One region of the Vreelandella sp. F11 genome, then DNA from elsewhere that is predicted to be linked to it. Evidence: predicted binding sites of a transcription regulator. Region 1 holds the regulator's gene; each other region holds the start of a gene.

Region 1 (2,203 bases):
ATCTAGGCATGAGCCTTTCAGGCGGTGAGCGCAGGCGAGTCGAAATAGCCCGCTCGCTCGCCACCGAACCCGCTTTTATTTTACTGGATGAGCCCTTTGCGGGCGTAGACCCCATTTCGGTAGGCGAGATTAAAACCATCATCCGTGCGTTGAAGCAGCGCCATATCGGTGTACTGATCACCGACCACAACGTGCGTGAAACCCTGGATATTTGCGATATTGCGTATATCGTCGGTGATGGGCAAATCATTGCCAGCGGCTCACCAAGTGCCATTCTCGATAATCAGAAGGTCAGAGACGTATATCTGGGTGCTGATTTTCGCCTTTAAACTAATCAACTGTGCCTACAATCACCACCTGCCCATAAACCTATTTTTTGGCTCTGTAAATAGCGCTCTGCAACAACTTTACTACCAATGGCATGCTTATTGCACTTGCACCAGGCACTCACTCGCACTAGTGTGGAGCCTTCTGATTAACGAGTGGTTCTCAGATGGTCATGAAAGCTTCTCTCCAACTGCGTATCGGCACACAGCTGACCATGACGCCCCAGTTGCAACAAGCGATTGCGCTGTTGCAACTCTCGACGCTGGATCTTCGTCAAGAAATTCAGCAGGCTCTAGATGCCAATCCCATGCTGGAGCAGGAGGATGAATTTAGTGAGCAGGCTGTCAGCGAGCCTAAGGAAGAAGAGTGGTCAGAGAGCATCCCTACGGAGCTCTCGGTAGATAGCGACTGGTCCGATACCTATCAAGATATGGGTAGCCAGGGAGGTAGCAGCAGCGAAGGCCCCGATTTTGAACGCCAAGCGGCCGGACAGAGCCTACATGGGCACCTGCTGTGGCAACTTGCCATGACCGACTTCAGCGCCCGCGAGCAGCTTGTCGCGGAGAGCCTAATCGACGCACTAGATGCAAACGGCTACCTGACTCAGCCACTTAACGATATCCGTGAAGGCCTACGAGCCCAGGGTATTGATGGGCTTAGTCAGCGGGAAGTGGAAACCACACTGCTTAAGCTGCAGCAGTTTGAGCCAACCGGCATATTTGCCCGCGACTTGCGTGAATGCCTAATGCTGCAGCTTGCCGCTCTTCCCGACGATACGCCGCTGCTGGTACCCGCCCGCCGCCTAGTGCGTCAGTTTCTTGAAGCGCTCGGCAAGGATGACATGCGCCTGCTGAAACGCCGCCTAGGGCTCGACGACGAACAGTTGGCCGATGTCATTCTACTGATTCGCAGCCTGGATCCTCGCCCAGGCAGCGCCTACGGCGACACCGACGACAGCTATGTGACCCCCGACCTAGTCGTCCGCCACGATAACGAAGGCTGGCATTTGGAGCTCAACCCTGAGGCCCTACCACGGCTGCGTATTCAGCCCGACTACGCCAGCCTGATTAAGCGTGCGGACAAAAGCGATGACAACCAGTTTCTCAAAGAGCACCTCCAGGAAGCGCGCTGGCTGATCAAGAGTCTCTCCAGCCGTAACGATACGCTGCTGCGGGTGGGTCGTGAAATCATCACCCGTCAGATTGGCTTTTTAGAGCACGGCGAAGAGGCCATGAAGCCGCTGATACTGGCAGATATCGCTGAAGCCGTTGAGATGCACGAATCGACTATCTCACGGGTAACGACGCAGAAATATATTCATACCCCACGCGGTGTATTTGAGCTCAAGTACTTTTTCTCCAGCCAAGTGAGCAGCCAGGATGGCGACAGCCACTCCAGTACCGCCATCCGCGCGCGGCTCAAAAAACTCATTCAAGAGGAGCCCCCTGGCAAACCGCTTTCTGACAGCCGCTTAGTCACGCTATTAGGCGAAGGGGGGGTGCAGGTAGCGCGTCGCACGGTGGCTAAATACCGCGAAGCCATGGGCATCCCCTCCTCCAGCGAACGGCGCCGTTTACGCTAGACCCTGATGCCGTTTAAGGGAAACTCTCGACAAGGGCTTTGCAACGCGGCAAAAAGGGTTACAATCGAAGTACAGTCCGATGGATAAGGAGTACGTCAATGCAAGTTAATATCACTGGTCATCACGTAGAACTGACTGACGCCTTGCGTGACTATGTCAACGAAAAACTTGAGCGTGTAGAGCGCCACTACGACAATATAACCACGGTGCAAGTCACCTTATCAGTGGAGAAAGAGCGCCAGCAGGCCGCCTGTACGCTGCACGCCGCAGGCGCGGATTTACATGCGGAAGCCA
Region 2 (2,203 bases), 2.2 Mb from region 1:
TTAAAGAAGAATTTCTCCCAAAAACCAGCCACTTGAGGGATATGGGTTTTGTGGTATTTGCCCAGGTAGCTGCCGTCGGCGTCGAACACTGCGGCGGTGTTGTAGTAAATGCCGGTCTCGGTCTCTTCATAGACCGGTACGATAATCACCATACGGTGCTCAGCAGCGAGCTTCTGCATCATTAGGCAGGTAGGGCCTTCCGGTACCCGCTCGGCGGCGGCATACCACTTGCCATCCTGGCTGGGGCAAAAGTAGGGCTGGTTAAACACTTCTTGGAAGCAAAGCACCTGCACGCCCTGATCAGCTGCTTGCTGAATCATTGGCAGATGTGCCTCGTTCATGGCGTCGCGGATAGCTTCGGGTTCAAGATCGGTGCTGGTTTTCAGGCCCATCTGAATCAACCCGATTTTCATCTTCTGCATGAGAGGCTCCCTCTGATTGTTGATATATGGAGTATGTTTGTAGTGTTCTTGAAACTAGTTTTATAAAGCTGACGAAATAGACAGCTTTTGTTGAAAGTAGCGCTGGGTGGGTAGTTTTAGCAAGTGTTTAGAGGAGATTTGTTAATTTGTATTTAACTATTTGAGTTTGCTTGTTTTTATTGTTCTATGTGGCACTGTTCACTTTTTTGGTGAACCTTTGCACTGTTTTGGGTTGTATTTTAATTCGTTTAAAATCAATTGATTGATACATTTTTTAAGGCTGTATTTCGTTTTTTGTTGTTTAAAGTTGGTGCAAATATTTTTTTTGATCTAGCTTTGTTTAGTTGGTTTTCGTTTGATGTGGGGAAAATATAAAGATAACAAGCTAACAATAATATTGTTGTCCAGAAAGGCAGCTTTTTTAATCAATGAGTTAACTGCTCTGCTTTTTTAAGTAGGCACGCTTATTGCTTGTTTTCTAAAAGCTAAGGTTTTTAAGAGCTTTGGTTTCTAAGAACTGTGGTGTCTAAAAGCCATGATTTCTAAGCGCCTTTTTGAAAAGCTCCACTGACCGTGGGAGCTAGGCAGCGCAATAACGCAATGCTGAGGAGATAAAAAATGACCGAAACAACCTCTCAGATGGTGGATCGAGGCGGACTCATAGAGCTTGATGTAGGGGACGATGTACGCCAAAGCGCGCGCTTTAATGAGGATATTGCGCCGACCCAGGCCAGCGAGCGAACCTGGAGCAAGTGGAATATTGCGGCGCTGTGGGTAGGCATGTCGATCTGCGTGCCCACCTACACCCTCGGCGGGGTATTAACCGCCTACTTTGGGCTGAGCGTGGGGGAGGCGCTGTTCGCCATTCTCTTGGCTAACGTGATCGTGTTGATACCACTTACGTTAAACGCTTTTCCTGGAACCAAGTTCGGTATTCCCTTCCCGGTCGTGCTGCGCTCATCGTTCGGTATTTTAGGCTCCAACGTACCCTGCTTGGTGCGAGCGTTGGTTGGCTGTGGCTGGTTTGGCATCCAAACCATGTTTGGCGGGCTGGCTATTCACTTGCTGCTGTCTGAATTGATTCCCGCTTGGGCTGCGCTTGGCGGCATCGGAGAAGTGATCGGCTTTTTTGTCTTCGGCGCGATGAACCTCTATGTGGTGATTCGTGGGGCAGAGTCGATTAAATGGCTGGAGACGCTGGCGGCGCCGCTGCTGCTTGCCGTGGGTATTGGACTGATGGTGTGGGCATGGCCGCATATGTCGATGACCGAGCTATTGGCCCAGCCACCGTCGCGGCCTGAAGGGGCCTCGGTATATGGATACTTCTTTGCAGGCTTGACCGCCATGGTCGGGTTTTGGGCGACGCTATCGTTGAATATCCCTGATTTTAGCCGTTTTGCGAAAAGCCAAAAAGATCAGATCGTCGGCCAGGTGATTGGGTTACCGATGACGATGTTTTTCTTTGCAGCTCTTGGTGTAGTACTCACCGCAGCATCTGAATCGCTGGTAGGGCAAACCATTGCGGATCCGGTCAATTTGATTGGGATGATCGACAGTCCTTTTTGGGTGGTGCTAGCGATGCTGCTGATTATCATCGCAACTCTCTCTACGAATACCGCCGCTAATATTGTCTCTCCCACCAACGATTTCCAGAACATTGCGCCTAAGTTGATTAACCAGACCCGCGGCGTACTTTTAACGGGGGCTGTAGGCGTGCTATTGATGGGCTACGACCTGCTACAAAAAGCGGGCATTATTCCGTCAGGTGTTTCTCTTGAGCA
Region 3 (2,203 bases), 1.6 Mb from region 1:
CACGCTGGTGAAGAAAGCTGACGAAGTTCAGGAAATGAAGTACGTGATCCACAACGTGGCTCACGCCTACGGCAAAACCGCGACCTTTATGCCGAAGCCGCTGGTCGGTGATAACGGTTCGGGTATGCACGTTCACCAGTCGTTCTGGAAAGATGGTAACAACCAGTTCGCCGGTGATGAGTATGCTGGTCTGTCTGAAATGGCGCTGTTCTACATCGGTGGCATCATCAAGCACGCCCGCGCCCTGAACGCTTTCACCAATGCTTCTACCAACTCGTACAAGCGTCTGGTGCCTGGCTTTGAAGCGCCGGTTATGCTGGCTTACAGTGCCCGCAACCGCTCGGCATCGATCCGTATTCCTTACACTGCTAGCCCGAAAGGTAAGCGTGTTGAGGCGCGCTTCCCTGATCCGACTGCCAACCCCTACCTGGCGTTCTCTGCCATGTTGATGGCGGGTATCGACGGTATCAAGAACAAGATCCACCCTGGCGATGCCATGGACAAAAACCTGTACGACCTGCCGCCAGAAGAAGGCAAGTCAGTACCGACTGTGGCGCACAGCCTGGATCAGGCCCTGGAAGCCCTCGACGCTGACCGTGCCTTCCTGACTGAAGGTGGCGTGTTCACCGACGAGATGATCGATGCCTACATCGAACTCAAGATGGAAGAAGTGGAGCGTATTCGTATGACCACTCACCCCATCGAGTTTGATATGTACTACAGTTGTTAAGTACAGCTGTTAAGCACAGCTGCTAATCAGCGTTACTCGCCTTTGACTGTGACTATCAGTCAGGCGGTGGTAACAATGATTATTAAGAGAACCCCGCTACGGCGGGGTTTTTTGTTGGGGCTGAGGAGCACAGCGATGTGTTTTGGCTAACGGGGCTTCCCCTGGGCGGCACGCGCTTCAAGCGGAGCTACTCGATAGTTGTCAGCGTGTGCAGCACCGCACGGCAGCAGTGATGTTTACGGTTCCTTAAAAGCGCCTTTATAGACGCAATTAGCAAAGTGCTACCAGAAAAACAGCTCGACATACTCCTTTCCAAAACCTGAATGCACTAAAGTGGTGCATTGACAGGGGCATTTGGCGCGACAAGTGCGCTAAAACGATCCACTCTCTTCCGCTGCGATGCCCGCAAGCCGTGCAAATGGGCGTGGGGGCGTAGTTGGCGCGCTTTTTGCAGTTCCCTCATGGAGCATCCACCTGTAGGTCTGTATCGGCGATGGAAGACGTGATTTTTCAGGACACCACTATGCACCAGCGTTTGATTGAGCATCTCACCACGGCGGTATTGCTGCTAGACGGCGAGCTGCGCGTGCGCTGGATGAACCCTGCTGCTGAAGCGCTGTTAGCCGTCAGCCTTAGCCGTGTTCACGGCATCAGCCTGGATACGCTACTGGGCGGGGATGAGAGCATTGACGATGTATTGGCCAAAGCGCGGGATGCGTTTCACCCTTATACCCAGCGCGAAGCGCGCATTACTCCGCTGAATAGTGAACCGCTGACGGTTGACTACACGGTGACGCCGTTATCTGACGATGAGCTGTTGCTGGAAGTAGAGCCACGGGATCGGTTGATGCAGATCTCCCGTGAAGAGGCGCTCACCACCCGCCAGGAGACCATCAAGGTGCTTGCCCGGGGGCTTGCTCACGAAGTCAAAAACCCCCTGGGTGGCATCCGCGGGGCGGCACAACTATTGGAGCGGGATCTAGATGACCCGGCGCTGCGCGAATATACCCATATCATCGTCGAGGAGGTGGATCGGCTGCGCGATTTGGTCGACTCCATGCTCGGCCCTAACCGCATTCTTAAGCATGAGCCGGTCAATATTCACAAAGTGCTCGAGCGGGTGCGGGCGCTGCTGATTGCCGAGCACCCTTGCGTGACGATTAGCCGTGATTACGATCCCAGCTTGCCCGACCTCTCCGGCGACGAGTCGCAAATGATTCAGGCGGTGCTCAACGTGGCCCGTAATGCGGTGCAGGCCATGAGCGACGCGCAAACACCGGAACCTTCTTTAATACTGCGTACCCGCGCTCGTCGCCAATTCACCCTGGGGGCTGAACGCCACCGGCTGGTCAGCGAAGTCGCCGTGGTCGATAACGGTCCAGGTATTCCCGCTGCGCTGCAGGAAACGCTGTTTTACCCCATGGTGTCGGGGCGCGCAGAGGGCAGTGGTCTTGGGCTCTCTATTGCCCAGTC
Region 4 (2,203 bases), 2.2 Mb from region 1:
AACGCTGCCAACGCTGGGAAGCTCTTTAGCCACTAAACTGTTGATTTCTATAGACCTAACGTTGATCTCATGTTTTCGTCTTAGTACCAGATAAATAATCAGACTGGTCGTCTAGCGGCGAATTTTTTACAGTGTTGTCGCTGTCAGCGCAAGACACTGAAGACGCTTTCTCTAATGTAACTGCTTCCTCATGTGTCTGCTCGTCGGCTGTCAGCGCTTGTGGAGACTCGGGTTCGGCGTGCTCCAGTGACTTATCAACGACCTCTTCCACTTTATGTGTCCAACGGCGTAGTGTGCTGGCGAGCTCCGAGCTCATGGGCTTCAACAGTTTGTTGTAGTCAGCATCGTAGTCGTCCAGACCATCCCGAACGTTGTAGTTACCCGTGGCCCACAGCCGCTTCAGGGCCTGCCGGCGTAAAGGGCCGCTTACCCCAGGCGCCATAAAAGCGCTAAAGTCGCTGCCTGCTTCCAATGTCGTTGGGTCAGGCAAGGTGTGGTCGAGGCTGCCAGGCTCTGGTTCCCGTTCTGGCGCTTGCGGTGTGTCAGTTGCCTGTTGCGTCTGCTCGGTCTCGTTATAAGCCGCTGCACTCGACTCCGTGGCCGTTTCATCACTTGTGGGTGCGTCCGCGGGCGGCACGTCTTTTTGCGTTGGCACATTACGCTTCAGCCGCGACCAGCGCTCTAAACGACTCATTCTGGCTGCTCCTTGGTGGGCGTCTCTTTGCCGCGCCCCGCCCCTTTGCGTTTCTTCTTGCGCATTTCCAACGGTGCTTCACCGTGGCGCGCGAGATAGCTCTCAATCCAGACCTGAATCGCCATGGGCATTGGCGCTTCAAGCACCTGCTGTTCGCCATCCATCCATCCCGCCGCCACATCCTGGCTGGCGGTGATGGCATCAGGTTGTGGGGGTTGCCCGGTGAACCCAGCCCGCACAAATAGCCGTGGGGTGGCGGAGGTTAAGTTAAAGCGGTAGGCAGCACGCTCGGTCATCGACAGCTGTAGGTTAAGCACATGTTCGCCCTGATCAGACAGCGCAAGTTCAGCAATGCGCCACTGGGTTAGGCTAAAGCGTCCCACCTGCTTGGCTTCGGCAATCAAGGCAATACTGACTGGGCGTAGGTTATCACTCATAACATCAGACCTTTTGCCATAAACGGATAGCGCTTGAATAGGTAGACAAGTAAGCCTCCACGGCGCCATCATCGTCAACCCTGTCGTTTTGCGAGAACTGTTTTGCGAGGATTAGCCATGCCCGCCCTTGAGCCCGCTCTTCAGATAAGCCGAGCCCGCTTGCCTGCCACCACCGAGATCAGCATCGTTGATGAGTATGGCGATGCCCGCCAGCAGGCGATCGCCGCTGAAAGAGCGTTGACGGTCTACCTCAATAAACGTGAAATTGTCACGCTAATGACACTGGGCGACGATCCGGAAGCCTTAGTGGTGGGCTACCTGCGCAATCAGGGGCTACTGCGCGCAGCCAACGATTTACAGGCAGTGCAGGTCGACTGGGACGTCGAAGCGGCGGTGGTGATTACCCGCCATCTGCCCGAGGATCTGGAAGCTCGGCTAAGCACCCGCACGGTGACCACCGGCTGCGGCCAGGGCACGGTCTTTGGTAAACTGCTCGACCAAACCGCCCTCACGACACTGCCGGATACCCCGTTGGCACAATCCACGCTTTATCAACTGCTGCAAAATCTTAATGCCTATAATGAGACCTATCGCAGTGCGGGTGCAGTGCATGGCTGTGCGCTCTGCTATCAAACCGAGGTGCTTGATTTTGTTGAAGACGTCGGTCGGCATAACGCGGTGGATACTTTGGCGGGACGCCAATGGCTGCAGCAGGCAGACAGTGGCAATGCGGATATTTTCTACACTACCGGGCGGCTGACGTCTGAGATGGTGCTGAAAGTGGCCCAAATGGGTATTAGCGTGCTGGTATCGCGCTCGGGTGTCACCCAGAAAGGCGTTGAACTGGCCGAGCGTTTTGGGGTGATGCTGATTGCCCGCGCCAAAGGCCGTCACTTCCAGGCGATCAATACCCAAAACCGTTTAGCGCTGGACGCGATCCCGTCTCGGCCATCCCATGCCCGTTCTTCGCAAGAATATCGTTCCTCAACGAAGGCAAACTCATGATCCCCACTCACGACCTCACTGGCATGATTCTCGCTGGCGGCGAAGGGCGCCGAATGGGCGGCCGCGA

The links. The regulator sigma-54, encoded in region 1, starts transcription at its own class of promoters, with help from an activator protein. The targets are predictions, from matches to a motif close to TGGCACNNNNNTTGCTNT.
Region 2: the regulator sigma-54 is predicted to act here: its motif matches at 879-896, upstream of ACFIOZ_RS18770 (NCS1 family nucleobase:cation symporter-1).
Region 3: the regulator sigma-54 is predicted to act here: its motif matches at 1,168-1,185, upstream of glnL (nitrogen regulation protein NR(II)).
Region 4: the regulator sigma-54 is predicted to act here: its motif matches at 1,133-1,150, upstream of ACFIOZ_RS18730 (DUF3305 domain-containing protein).

What each region holds. Positions count from the first base shown of each region.
Region 1 covers NZ_CP170448.1:1,853,178-1,855,380, reverse strand. The annotation lists gene lptB (LPS export ABC transporter ATP-binding protein) at 1-329, shown strand, start outside; gene ACFIOZ_RS08330 (RNA polymerase factor sigma-54) at 494-1,909, shown strand; gene hpf (ribosome hibernation-promoting factor, HPF/YfiA family) at 2,008-2,203, shown strand, end outside.
Region 2 covers NZ_CP170448.1:4,095,925-4,098,127, reverse strand. The annotation lists gene ACFIOZ_RS18775 (nitrilase-related carbon-nitrogen hydrolase) at 1-422, opposite strand, end outside; gene ACFIOZ_RS18770 (NCS1 family nucleobase:cation symporter-1) at 1,041-2,203, shown strand, end outside.
Region 3 covers NZ_CP170448.1:245,144-247,346, forward strand. The annotation lists gene glnA (glutamate--ammonia ligase) at 1-730, shown strand, start outside; gene glnL (nitrogen regulation protein NR(II)) at 1,254-2,203, shown strand, end outside.
Region 4 covers NZ_CP170448.1:4,085,630-4,087,832, forward strand. The annotation lists gene ACFIOZ_RS18725 (DUF3306 domain-containing protein) at 68-694, opposite strand; gene ACFIOZ_RS18730 (DUF3305 domain-containing protein) at 691-1,131, opposite strand; gene ACFIOZ_RS18735 (formate dehydrogenase accessory sulfurtransferase FdhD) at 1,249-2,136, shown strand; gene mobA (molybdenum cofactor guanylyltransferase MobA) at 2,133-2,203, shown strand, end outside.